Linked DNA regions of Magnetococcus marinus MC-1. The protein of the gene in region 1 interacts with the protein of each later gene in a pairwise test. Links are inferred from orthologs where the notes say so. Each region holds a gene or a part of one and is shown on either strand. Other genes may lie near its edges.

The links. Proteins that work in one complex are often made in the same cells at the same time.
Region 2: the proteins of MMC1_RS09085 (region 1) and def interact in binary tests that used the Escherichia coli proteins (3 or more experiments, as listed by UniProt). The link is inferred for Magnetococcus marinus MC-1 from one-to-one orthologs.

Annotation. Positions count from the first base shown.
Region 1 is NC_008576.1:2,201,212-2,208,178, reverse strand. The notes cover bases 3,387-6,153. They hold MMC1_RS09085 (aspartate-semialdehyde dehydrogenase), read right to left. Parts: upstream 5,397-6,153; coding sequence 4,377-5,396; downstream 3,387-4,376. Other genes in these bases: leuB (3-isopropylmalate dehydrogenase), read right to left, coding at 5,514-6,153; MMC1_RS09090 (type IV pilus assembly protein FimV), read right to left, coding at 3,387-4,224. In the rest of the region: MMC1_RS09105 (NUDIX hydrolase), read right to left, coding at 69-482; nickel pincer cofactor biosynthesis protein LarC, read right to left, coding at 611-1,807; MMC1_RS09095 (CbiQ family ECF transporter T component), read right to left, coding at 1,818-2,600; more of MMC1_RS09090, read right to left, coding at 2,569-3,386; more of leuB, read right to left, coding at 6,154-6,593; leuD (3-isopropylmalate dehydratase small subunit), read right to left, coding at 6,649-6,967.
Region 2 is NC_008576.1:148,457-155,392, reverse strand. Bases 2,132-4,867 are described here. They hold def (peptide deformylase), read right to left. Parts: upstream 3,893-4,867; coding sequence 3,371-3,892; downstream 2,132-3,370. Other genes in these bases: MMC1_RS00725 (putative molybdenum carrier protein), read right to left, coding at 4,330-4,851; fmt (methionyl-tRNA formyltransferase), read right to left, coding at 2,436-3,374; htpX (zinc metalloprotease HtpX), read right to left, coding at 2,132-2,324. In the rest of the region: ppk2 (polyphosphate kinase 2), read left to right, coding at 1-249; MMC1_RS00745 (hypothetical protein), read left to right, coding at 486-1,397; more of htpX, read right to left, coding at 1,479-2,131; MMC1_RS19360 (ClpXP protease specificity-enhancing factor SspB), read right to left, coding at 5,196-5,744; MMC1_RS00715 (ferredoxin--NADP reductase), read left to right, coding at 6,030-6,854; tRNA pseudouridine(13) synthase TruD, read right to left, coding at 6,899-6,936. UniProt on the Escherichia coli protein: Removes the formyl group from the N-terminal Met of newly synthesized proteins. Requires at least a dipeptide for an efficient rate of reaction. N-terminal L-methionine is a prerequisite for activity but the enzyme has broad specificity at other positions.

The sequences.
Region 1 (6,967 bases):
TCCTCTGCGTTAAAGCGACAGATACCCGTAGCATAGAGTAAGATTAAGCATTTCACAAAGGGGGGTGATTAGAGCAGACGTTGACACAACTGCTCAAGGGCAGGGATAAAGCCAGGCTCATCAACCTCTTTAATGGCAAAATTTAGATCAACCCAGCGGCGTTTCCGAAAATCTTCCTGCCATTTATCCAACTGACTTTCAACGAACAGGGCGTAAACCTCAACCTCACACCCGCCCCGCCATTTTGTGGTTTCAAACACCCCTAGGGGTATGTTTTCCATATAGCCCGTCACGCCCGCTTCCTCCAACGCCTCTTTGGCGGCCGAGGTGGCGGCGTTTAGGTAGGGTTCCACCATGCCTTTGGGAAAAATCCAACGACGCCGGTGACGGGTGGTAATCATCAACACCTGCCAAACTCCCTTAGCATTTTGGCGTACTGGGATTGCGGCAGACTGTTTGTAGATTAACTTGGCAGGCGCCATATCCACGAATGCACCCCTTCACAGGTTTATTTAAGACAGGTGGTGCTAAGCTAATAACACAGGTTAGCCTGGGGGAAAAGCGGTAAAATGTGCGGCAATCAGGAGTTTGCTTACTGTTACTAATATTGTCACAAAGAGCTCGACAGTGCATGTTGCGGGTGATGCTCTGCAAGCCACTGCATTAACTGCCATTGGGCCATGGGCAGGCCCCAATCTTGCTGTTGGGCGATGCTCAGCAGGTCATCATGTTCAAGACGGGGCACTCCGGCGGCCCATTTAACCCGTAAAGCGCCCCAAGGTGTGGCATAATGGACCACTTCACGGGGTAGGACCCAGCGCTGCGCCGACTCTTGCCGAACCCCCAAAGTGGTGGTCTGGTTTAATAACAGCTGGGCGAGGGCTTGGCTCTGTGGAGGATGGCAAAGCAGCTCCAAGCGAGCCCCCATACGCCCCTTTTTCATCATGGTTGGGGTAATGCTCAGATCCAAGCCGCCCGCCTGTAATACGGCGTCAAACAGCGGCCCTTGCCACTGGGGATCCATATCATCAATGTGGGCCACCAGCACCGTCACCGCCTCTTGAACAAGCCCTTGTGCTGCACGCTGCTGCATGGCAAATAGGGTCAGACGGTTGGCCCGCCCGACACACTCACGGCTGCCCAATCCAGCCCCTTGGCGGTCGAACCTAGATAAGGGATTGGCGCCATAGTGCGGGGCCAAGTGGGCTAATATGGCGACACCCGTCGGGGTGGCCAACTCCCCTTCATCCATACCTTCAACGGGGCGCAGAGGAATGTCATGCTGTTGCAGCATATAAGCCACCGCTGGCACCGGTACCGCCATCGTACCATGGGCGCACCCGACTCGACCGCTACCCACCGCCAAGGGTGAGGCATAACACTTCTCAATATCAAGATGCTCCAGACACCACGCTGCCGCGCAAATATCCAAAATGGCATCCACCGCACCGACTTCATGAAAATGGACCTGCTCAATCCCAACCCCATGCACATGCGCCTCGGCCTGGGCTAGGAGGGTAAAGATCCTTTGCGCTCGCCGCTGTACCGCAGGGGATAATTGGCTCTGCTCAATGATCTTAAACAGGCTAGAAAGATGCCGATGATGATGCTCCGGGGGATAGTCAAAGCGAAGATGTTTACCCCGCAGACCGCCCCGCGTGGTCTCTTGCAGTTGCATCTGCCAAGGGGGCAGTTGCAAGGTTTGCAACGCCTGCACCAGAGCCTGTTGATCGGCCCCCAAGTCAATGCAGGCGGCCACAAACATATCCCCTGCAATACCGGCACTGAGATCCAAATAGATATCCATCCATGCTCCGTTAGACCAAAACAGCCAACAACAACACCAACACAGGCAGCGTCAACAGTCGCCACTCTTGCCCCCCCCAAGGGGCGGCCGTTCGAACAAAAAGGGGCAATTGTTGCGTATAACCGCGCACCATGAGCGCCTCTTCTTGGGCGGGCAGATCTTCTAAAATACGCCCCAATAACAGCTGCCCATGCAACATCCAACGGGCCAACCTACCGCTAACGGCCCCTTCACGCCGCTGTCGCAATTGCAGCGCCTGCTGCAACGCCTCACCCATCTCTGCCATGCGTGGTGCGGTGAGCAGGGTAAACCCCAGCAGGTTGACAAGCCGCCCCGCATAATGCTGCAACGGGCCGGTGTGGGGCACCAAGGCAGCTAAGCCGGCTAAAATGTGCATGGCTGGCGTGGTTAAAACAAACAGCAAGGCAAGACCGGCAAACAACAACAGACGTAACGCTTGGCTCACACCATGGACGACCCCTTCACCAGTAAGGGCCTCACCCAGCCAAGGCACCAGAGCATGCCCTGGTGTAAATAGACTATGCAGCAGCACGATCCCCACCAATAACCAGCGCATTCGCCACCACAACCGCCCCAACTGGGCCAGCGCGTGACGCTGCCACCACCACCCGAGCACCATGAGCAACAGTGCCGCAATCCATGCGGGATGCCAGATGGGCACCCCCATTACCGGCCCCAACAGCAGCAGCAGTGCCACCATCTTAGCCCCGGCTTGCGGCGCGGGTGGCACTGCCACCCCCTTACGACTTTTTGTCTGCGGGAAGCTCTTCATCCTCTTCCAGCTCTTCTTCCCAGATCGTCTCTTCCTCATCTTTACGATCTTGCATACGCATTGCCAACAGCATGCCACCAATCCCCGCGATCAGACCCATGAGTCCCGATAGAATCCACGGTAGCGCCTCATCCCACCACGATTCTGCCTCTTCCCCATCCCGCGCCACCGCGAGCTGCCGCTCCAAAGCTTGCACACGCTTTTGCAAGAGGGTCTCGCGATCGGTTACCAACGTCGAAGCCGGGGGCAACGCCTCGTCGGCGACCGGCTTGTTGGCCTCCCCTGTCAGCACCACCTGTTGCTCCACCACTTTGGGTGCAGCGCCCCCTTGCGTGGGTGTGTCCATCACCGACCCCGCTACCTTAGCAGCCTTGCTGCTGGACCCTACAGGCTCCAGCTCTGGAGGGTTGACCACGGGTTTAGGGGTGATATCCCCACGGTCAACCGCTTCAGGCCGTGCGGTGGGCAGCGTCTGTTGTTCCGGCTTAGGGGACTCCACCATGGCCCCAGGAGATTTTTTCAGCTTGGGTGCCACCTCCACGGGATGTTGGCCCCCATGGGGTTCTACCCCACGGGGGGGCATTTGAGCCTTGGGTTTGGTTTCTGGCTTAAACATGGGGTTAGCCAACGCCTTCACCCCTGCTGTGGGTGCAAATTGAGCCCCATCATGCGGCGGCACTGCTGGTTTGGCAGAGCCACTTGCGGCGGATGGTGTCTGGGTATGGGTAATGAGCACACCGTCACGTTTAAGAAGAGACTCCAACTCTGAAATGGAGACCACCGGGGCTTGCATGGGCTCCCTTAACCACAAACGGCGCTGCTGCTGGATCATCTTTTCACACTTCTCCAGGGGCAAACGCGACACTTCTTGAGGATCAGGCCAGCGCACCACCGCGCCATCCCGTAACCCCCCAAACATATTTTGCTGGTTAAACAGATCCCGATTGGCCAACCATACACCAACCTTGGCCCGCGCTTGGTCTAAAGCGGTTCCCCGGCGTAGCTGGTCAGCCAACCCGTTAATAACCCCCTCTTGCATCACCGTTGGTGTTATCTCCACCACCGGCTCAGGGGGGGCATCGGGAATAAACCCCGGGTGGCTGCCTAGGGTGGTTATGGTTTGCAGAGTGGGCGATGGCGCAACTTGACTCACCACCGAGGCGGCTCGGTTGGATACCAGCGGAGCTCGGAACTGGGGCTGGCGCTGGGGCACCAAGGTTGCCGGATCTAAGCCGTTAAGCTTAAGAGAGACATTAAAAGCATGATAGTGCATCACCCCATATTGATCTTGATAGTTGAGCAGTACCGGAAAAAGCGGTTCTTCCACCGCCACCCGCCCAAGAATGGTATAAAGGGCCAATGAGCCCTGCTTTTGTACCGTCACATCCGCTTGATGCACCACCAACGGCATATCCATGCCCAGCAGTTGCTGATAAGCACCACGATTGGCGATGCCCACCACCGGTGGCTCACCCCCCTGGCTATCTTGTACAGCAATCTCTAGGTGAAGGGGCTGCCCCATGCCACTGTAGAGCATCGCTTGGCTAAACTGCACCTGCGCATCCGCTTGGGGGATGAAACCAACAACGGCCATCCACACCACTGCTACCATTCGCTTGAACATGACCCACACCCTCTTCATCCTGAAAAAAGAGACTTCTCCTTCGAATCGTTTCGGACCCAACCGCACAACCCTTGAACATATTCGTAAAAAAAGCGCCCTTTTCAATCTTAAAAAGGGCGCTTTTCAAACATCCTCAACCAAATAATCGTCGATTATTTGAGATAATCCCGGATCAAAACTTCGGCAATCTGCACCGCATTGAGCGCCGCGCCTTTACGTAGGTTATCCGATACACACCAAAAGTTCAGGCAGTTTTCGTGGCTCTCATCTTCCCGAATGCGCGAGACATAGGTGGCATCCTTACCAGAAGCCTCCGCCGGGGTAATATAGTGACCCTGGGAAGGATCATCCACCACCACCACCCCATCCATCTTTTGCAGCGCCTCGCGGGCTTGAGCTGCCGTCACCTTATGCTTGGTCTGCACATTGACCGATTCCGAATGGCCATTAAACACCCCAACCCGCACACAGGTGGCGGTCACAGCAATGCTGGGATCCAGAATTTTTTTGGTCTCATTGACCATTTTCATCTCTTCTTTGGTGTAGCCATTCTCCAAGAAGAGATCAATCTGCGGGATCAAGTTAAAGGCGATCTCTTTGGGAAATTTTTTCGGCGGAACCTCAAGCGTCTCCACATATTTGGCGCGAGTCTGTTCAAACAGCTCATCCATGGCATCTTTACCCGCCCCGGAAACCGCTTGATAGGTACTTACCACCACACGCTCAATGGTCCCCAAATCATGAATGGGCTTGAGGGCCACCATCATCTGAATGGTGGAACAGTTGGGGTTGGCAATAATGCCCTTCTTTTTATACCCGCCAATGGCCTCGGGATTTACCTCCGGTACCACCAGGGGCACATCGGGATCCATGCGGAAAAACGAGGTGTTATCCACCACCACACAACCCGCCGCCGCTGCGCGGGGGGCATGGACTTTAGACACACTCGCACCTGGTGAAAAAAGGCCAATCTCTACCTTGGAAAAATCAAAATTTTCCAAGTTTTCTACCACCAACTCACCGCCCTTAAAGGGAATGGTGCTCCCCGCCGAGCGTTCAGAAGCCAGCGCATAGACTTTTCCAACAGGAAAGTTGCGCTCTTCTAAAATCTTGAGCATTTCGCGGCCCACATTGCCGCTGGCACCAACCACTGCCACATCATAGGTACGCATGGTACTTATCCTACTTCGATTAAAATGTGTATAGTCGCCCCATCGACAACCTGTCGGAGGCTCCGTTCCTCAAGTCCCACCACCAAGCCCTAGATAGAGCCAAACGGCAGACCTGTTTTAAGCATTATTCAATGCCGCCAGCACCGCATCGCCCATCTGGGCGGTGCCGACCTGGGTCATACCCGGCTGCATAATATCGGCGGTGCGTAAGCCTTGATCCAACACCGTAACCACCGCAGCCTCTACCCCATCGGCCAGTTGAGGTAGCTCCAGGGAATAACGCAGCATCATAGCCACCGACAGAATGGTCGCCAGAGGATTGGCGATGCCTTTGCCGGCAATATCCGGTGCCGAACCATGAATGGGCTCATACAGGGCAAATTGATCCCCCAGACTGGCCGACGGCAGCATGCCAATAGAACCCGTAAGCATGCTGGCCGCGTCAGAAAGAATGTCGCCAAACATATTGGTGGTCACAATCACATCAAATTGACGGGGATTGCGGATCAACTGCATGGCGGCATTATCCACATACATGTGGGAAAGCTCCACGTCAGCGTATTCACGTTTGTGCAGATCGCTCACCACTTCGCGCCACAGTTCGGTAGACTCCAACACATTGGCTTTATCCACACTACAGACCCGATTGCTGCGCTTGCGGGCGGCTTCAAAGGCTTTACGGGCGATGCGCTCAATCTCATCGGTGGTATAGACCAGGGTGTTAAAGCCCTTTTTGCGGCCATCGCCCAGATCTTCCACCCCCCGTGGCTGACCAAAGTAGATGCCCGAAGAGAGCTCCCGCACCACCATAATATCAATGCCGGCCACTACCTCTTTCTTGAGGGTCGAGGCATCCGCCAACTGGGGATAAACCGCCGCTGGACGCAGGTTGCAGTAAAGATCCAATGCTTTACGGATACCAAGCAAACCCTTTTCAGGGCGCACGCTAATGTCCAGCGGTTCCCATTTGGTGCCCCCCACCGCGCCCAACAGCACCGCTTGTGCCGCCTTGGCTTGGGTAATGGTCTCTGCGGGCAGAGGAGTACCTGTGGCATCATAGGCGGTACCCCCAATGAGCCCCTCTTCCAGGGTGATGTCCGCACCGTTTTGGATGGCCCAATTTAAAACCTTCACTGCCTCTGCGGTGATCTCCTGACCAATCCCATCACCAGGGAGCACCAAAACCTTCTTAGCCATTGTTCTCTATCGCCTTACACATAAGTAGGTGGTTGCGACCATGGGCCGCTAACAATCAATCCAAAAAGGCCCAGGGGGCTTGCCCCTTGTGCTTGGATTCATAAGCTTGAATATCTGCCACATGTTGCAAGGTCAGGCCAATATCATCCAAACCGTGAATCAGGCAGTGTTTACGAAAGGGATCTACCTCAAAAGCGATGCTGCGCCCCGATGGGGTGGTGATGCGCTGAGCGGGCAGATCCACGGTTAATTGGTAGCCAGGCTGTGCGGCTACCTCGGCAAACAGGCTATCCACCACCGAAGCCTCTTGCACAATAGGTAAGATACCGTTCTTAAAACAGTTGTTAAAAAAGATATCGGCAAAACTGGGGGCG
Region 2 (6,936 bases), 2.1 Mb from region 1 along the record:
TGGGTGGAGTACTCCAAAGCCAAAGATGAAATGTTTGCCCACACCGACATCAAACAGGCCCCTTGGTATGTGGTCAATGGTGAGGACAAAAAACGGGCCCGTTTAAATTGCATCACCCATCTGCTCTCCATGATCCCCTACCAGGATCTCACGCCAGAGCCCATTAAGCTGCCCAAGCGCCGGGCCAACATGTTGGGTTATGTGCGTCCCCCCAAAGGTGAGCAGACATTGATACCCGAGAAGTATTGATCCTATTTCTTGAGGTTGCGTTATCAGAAGAGCCGGTTTTTAACCGGCTCTTTTTTTGGCTGTAGGCCACACCAAGCTCTGTACAACATGACCCCGGCATAGGGTTTATTCATCATTTATCATCATGTAATTTAATAAAAATATTTATACATTCCAAAATAATAACGCCTCAAGACGAACCTTCGTAATGAAAATTTGTCTCAACTACAGGCACACATTTTGTTAAGGAGCCATCCATGGGGCAGTATCTCGAAAACCGACCGCGTTTCGGTTATGGGCACCCTGTCCATTGCGATAAGCGCCTATTACGGGTCATCTCCTTTCAACGTCTTATGGGTTACATGGGCCGTTGGCTGCATGGGGTGCCGTCCCAGATTGGAACTCAGCAAGATTTTCAAAGGCGGGTTAAAGATTTACGGGGCGAGCTGGACTATCTGGATAGCCTCGGCATGGTATTACCCCACGTTGCCAACCGCCATAATGGACTGCATGGCGACCCCCACCATTTTACCACCTTTGCCGACGCCCTAGAACTGACCATTGATACCATTTTGGGGCGTATTACCACCCGCCGCGCCGACCGTTACAAGAGTGATGATTTTAGCGCCTACCTGGCTTTGACCCTTAAAGAGCAGCAGGCGGGCTGTTTACCCACCAACCGCGACGGACTGCACACCCTAAATATTCGTGCCCGTCAGCTTGGCTGTGTGCTCACCGCCATGGTTACGCTATTGATGACCCGCGAGCAGTGGCGTGAACTTTTTATCTATGCATACGATGATGAGCAGCTCGGGCGTTACGCCCATCTTGAGGCCCAGTTGACCCGTGGCCGCCAATGGATACCCGATTATCTAAGCTATCTTGGCATTACTGGCAGCTATCTACTCCAGCGCCGCTTGCAGCGGGCCACTACCGATCCGGGCTTGAACGGGCAGGATTGCCAAGCATTGATCGACCGCATTCACGCCACAGGCTTTGACGATGAACGGTTTTTGGCACAGGTGAATCGCGCCCGTCAAACCGCTCTGCACGCTTCTCACGGCTGCCGTGAGTTTATTATGGATGATGCAGGCGGTTGGCAAGAGCGGGTACATGGCGGCCATCCTGGTCGCGCCTGGACCGCCCTGGTCCCTTATAAAACCGTTTAAGGGATATGGCGTTTGGGGTGTGGCCATAAAAAAACGCGGGGGGTGTCACACCCCCCGCGTTTTTTATGGGTATAAAACCCCTTAGCGACCGGTCATCCGTTGCAGTTTACGAATGCGCTCCGGGATGGGTGGATGGGTGGAGAACAACGAACCCAAACCCCCCGCCAAAGGGTTGCAAATGTACAAGTGCGCCGCCTCAGGATGCGCCTGAGCCACCGGGCTGGGAATCTGTTGCACCCCACGCTCCAGCTTATGCAAAGCGCTGGCTAACCACAGGGGATTGCCGCACAGCTCCGCACCCACACGATCCGCCTTATACTCACGGGTACGGGAGATGGCCATCTGGATCAGTGCCGCCGCAATGGGTGCTAGGATCATCATAATCAAGCCCATCGGGCCACCACCACCCTCCTCTTCATCCCGGTTGCCAAAAATGGCCGCAAACTGCGCCATGTTGGCGATGGCGGTAATGGCCCCGGCAAAGGTGGCCGAGATGGTGCTAATCAGGGTATCTCGGTTCATCACATGGCCCAACTCATGGGCCATCACCCCGGCCAGCTCCTCGCGGGTGAGTATCTGCATCAAACCGGTGGTAGCCGCCACCGCCGCATGTTCAGGATCCCGCCCCGTGGCAAAAGCGTTGGGCGAAGGATCATGGATGACATAGACCTTGGGCATGGGCATCTTGCCCCGTTTTGCCAAGGATTGGACCAACCCGTAGAGTTCGGGAGCCTCTCGGGGGCCTACCTCCTGGGCATTGTGCATGCGCAGCACCATCTGATCCGAGTTCCAGTAGGCATAGAGGTTCATACCCCCCGCAAACAGCAGGGCGATGAGCATGCCACCCTGGCCACCCAAGGCAAACCCAATCATCATAAACAGCGCCGTTAATGCCGCCAACAACATGGCTGTCTTCATGGTGTTCATCGCTACCACTCCTTGTGCTTGCTGCCAACCGAACCCTCTTCATGGTTCAGCCCACCTGGGCATGCGCCCCCCAAAGAGCGCCCTACCCCCCTTTAACGGTGGTGTGTACCCTTATCCTTCGCCCAACCGCTCCCCCTGTTTGACCCCATGACCCCGTAACCACTCCCCAGAGCTCATCCGTTTTTTGCCCGCCGCTTGAACCTGCGCCACCCGCAACGCCCCATCCCCACACGCCACCACAAAGCCATCCTTCTCCACCTCAATCACCTCACCTGGGGTACCGTGACCCACCACCACCGAAGCGGCAAACAGCTTCAAGGGTTTGCCTTGCCACAGGGTAAAGGCACACGGCCAGGGATCAAAGGCTTGAACAGCCCGCTGAATCTGTATCGCAGGTTGGCTCCAATCCACCAACCCCTCCTCCTTTTTCAGCTTAGCGGCATACGTTACCCCCTGCTCTGGCTGAATCTGCGGGGTTAGCCCCTCATGTTTGATGCGGGCTAGGGTCTCTACCAACAAGCCTCCCCCTGCGGCCATGAGCTGATCGTGCAACTGGCCGCCGGTGGTGTGATTATCTATAGACTGCACCACGGTGCTGTACATGGGGCCGGTGTCCAACCCCTCCTCCATGGCCATGATGGTGACACCACTCTGGGCATCCCCCGCCAAAATGGCCCGCTGAATGGGGGCCGCCCCCCGCCAACGGGGTAGCAACGAGGCATGGACATTGATACAACCGTGGGTTGGTATCTCCAACACCTCCCGCGAGAGAATTTGCCCATAGGCCACCACCACCACCACATCCGGACGCAACGCCCGTAATGCCGTCACCGCCTCGGCTTCCCGCAGCCGATTGGGCTGATAAACCGGGATACCGTGTTGCTCGGCCAACTGCTTGACCGGCGTTTTTTGCATCTTCATGCCACGCCCCACCGGCTTATCTGGCTGAGTAAACACAGCCACCACCGTATCGGGTCCATCCAACAACGCCTGTAGCGTGCCGGTGGCAAAATCAGGGGTACCCATAAAGACCACACGCCAAGCTGTCATGAGGCTTGCTCCGTTTTAAGCTTTTTTAGCTTTTTTATTATCATCGTGCGCTTGAGCGAGGAGAGATGGTCAATAAACAGTGTGCCATCCAAATGGTCGATCTCATGCTGTAGACAAACCGCAAACAGACCATGCGCCTCCAGCGTCACCAGCTCTCCTTGGGCATTAAGACCCCGTACCACCACATGCTCCTTGCGGTCTACCTTACCGTAGCTCTCCGGTACCGAAAGACACCCCTCCTCCCAGGTGATCTCACCCTCCGCAGCAATGATCTCTGGATTGGCCAAACAGTAGGGTTCGCCATCCTGCGCGGCGGCTTCTGAATAGGTGACATCCACCACAATCACCCGCTTGGAAACCCCCACCTGGGGTGCCGCTAAACCAATGCCGGGTGCGGCATACATGGTCTCTAACATATCCCGCATCAACTGCTGGATCGACGCATCTACCGCCACCACAGGCTCCGCCCGTTTTTTTAAAACCGGATCGGGGGCAGTAACAATGGGCAATATGGCCATTGCAGGCTCCTTATTCTTATGCTGCATATAGGGTCGCCAAGACCCCTTTACAAGCGGTAGATCCACCTTGCAGACGCAGAAAAACCGTCACTTCTAACGAAGTGATACGTTACCCAACCCGCAAGTTCAAAGGTTAGCAGAAAAAAAGTGGGGAAAACGGCGCCAATTGTGCGACAATGGGGAAGTTTCTACCATAAAAATAAGAATATTTGAATATTAGCTTTTTTGCTATTGCATTTCCGAATTAGACCCATTATTTTGAAAAATACTCAGGGGCCGGTGGTGGCCTGACTAGGTGCGCTCCGCTCATCTTCCACGCTACCCCACCGTATCTGTTTGGGCCAGCCTGTGCATAACGGGACCGCCGACCCCTCTGTACCCTGATGCTGAACACCCCGTGGATCCACGTCCATGGGGTTTTTTTTGTCCACAACGCCCTAAAGCGCGTTGTGAGGCGTTCCCTCATAGGGTTGATCCAGGGGACAAGGATCTTGGCTGCGCTTAATCAGTTGGACCAAAAATTGGCGGGTAAGTTGATAGATGCCGGGTTTACGGCTCTCTCGGGGACCAGCTACGTTAAGCACCTGAACATCGTAGACCTTAAGCCACTGGCACAGTTTGATCAGCAGATCGGCATCTTGCAAACAGCGGGTAATTTGAAGCACCAAAAAGGGGCGCCCCAAACGCCGGGCAAACTCCACGGAACGGGCGGTCCCCCCCGACAGCGCCCCATCGGTAATAATCAAGGTGGCGTCGGAATCCTGCACATTCAGCCGGTTTCGCACCAGATACCCCCCCCGCACCAAGGCGCGTACCGGATAGCGGGGTGGGATAGGGCCATCCTCCGCGCGGCGGTTGGCAGGCACCCAGCCACCACACAACAACCCCTGGCTAAGGGCGGCGTCTAACGCCCCCCGATCTACACCCGTTTGACCTCCAGATATAATTTTTTTCAACATGGCAATAACCTTATCTTAAATAGAACCCCTCACGACAATCTTATAATCATATTTACGCATACAACCACGAATGTCAATAATAGTTGTATGCGCGGCGCACTTTTCCATTTTAGCGCACCTTTTAGGAATAATTTTTCTAAGCCGCTGGGATTTATCGTTGTCCATTTATTGTGGTTGTTTTTTATAAAGGATTCGCAGGGGCTCCCAGCCGCCTTTTTTTCCAGCTTCAGCCCTGTTTCCATCCATCCCGCTGCCTGCGGGGGAGGGGAGGGAGGGCGTTCCCACACACAAAACCGCACCTGACGAAATCCGTCCCTCTGGCCATTTGTGGGAGGTAGGCGAGGTTATTTCACCAAACGCAGGGTGGGTTTGCGCCGTTCTGGTGGGGGCTCTTGATCGGTTGGGTGAGCGGGCGGGCTGGCTGGGCCATCACTGGGCACCACCTGTAACTGAGGGCGCCCACTGGCCGCCGCCTGCTCTTCGCGCAGCTTTTGTAGCTGTTTAAGCGCCCCTTCGGGCATCTCAAAGCCACCCTCCTGACGCAACGCCTGGGAGAGCCAATAATTTTGGCGCACCTCGTTAGGCATGGTATCGGGCCACAACATGCCATGGCCGGTATCGGGATTAAAGGCCCCCCACAGGGTCTCATAGGGGATGATGCAGTAGTGGGGAATCCCCCCAAAGCGCAGCTCAGACTCCAGCGCATCCTCACCCACATGGATGGTCTGTGGCATCTGTCGATTAAGCACCAGCCGCAGACTGTTATCATTGGCAAAACGGCGTGGCACCTCAACCCGCTCCTGGGTGGCATCCACACAGAGCATGACGCGCCCCTCCTGTTCCAACAGATAGCGGATAATGTCGGGCTTGCTGGGTTGATCGGTGGTTACCATGAGCCATTCTCTACAGCTACATTATTTAAGGGGGGCGCTACCATTGTACACTATCCTGCTTAATCCCAACACAATTGGCAACGGACTCTCTGAATTCCACAACAGAACCCATTGAGGGGGTATGACCTTTTTTAACACCCCCCGACCGCCAGTATAGAGCAGAGCTGCCGCGCAAACCAGACATGCCAACACCGTACAGGCACTCGTCCGGTTCACTTGACGGAAAAATAGGTGTATACATGGGACCTAGAGCAGATGGACCACGCTTACCAAGGAGAGCTGTGCATGTCAACCGCAAATGACTATAACGCCACGGTTGTAGAGCGTCTGGATATTACGCCCAACCTTATGATCATCCGGGTTAAACCCGATGTTACACCGTTTCCATTCCTCGCAGGTCAATTTGCCATTTTAGGCCTGCAACGCAACGCCCCCCGTATTCCCGAAGCCGACCCCGAAGAGGTGCCCGAAGATAAGGCCCTACGTCTGGTACGCCGGGCTTATTCCATTAGCAGCGGCAGCCATGAGACCCATTTAGAGTTCTATATCTCCCTGGTGCAGAGCGGCGAGCTCACCCCCCGCCTATTTGCCCTCGCGGTGGGGGAGCGCCTGTTTTTAGGTAAATCCGCCAGTGGCCATTTTACCCTGGATCGCGTCCCCCCCGGACACAATATCCTGATGGTTTCCACCGGCACCGGGCTGGCCCCCTATATCAGTATGGTACGCACCATGGCACTGGGCATTGGCTGCCCCATCACACCCATGGCGGTGGTGCATGGCGCCAGTTACTCCTGGGATCTGGGCTACCGTACCGAGTTGGAGGGACTCAATCGCCAGTGCGATCACTTTCGCTACGTGCCCGTGGTTTCACGCCCCCAGGATGATAAAGATTGGTCGGGCCGCACAGGCCGCTTGAATGTCTGGGTCGAGAACAAAAAGGCGTTGGAAGAGGCCTGTGGGTTCCCTGTCGATCCTGCGCATACCCATATTTTTCTGTGTGGCAACCCCGGCATGATCGAGTTTACCGAGAAATATTTCGTGGAACAGTGCGGGTATGATGCCGGCAGCAAAAAAGAGCCGGGCAACCTGCACGCCGAAAAATATTGGTAACGTAAACCAGCAGCCCTGGCCCTCGGCCAGGGCTGCATCATGGGTTACATATACTCCCGCATAATACTGGTGGCAAAACAGC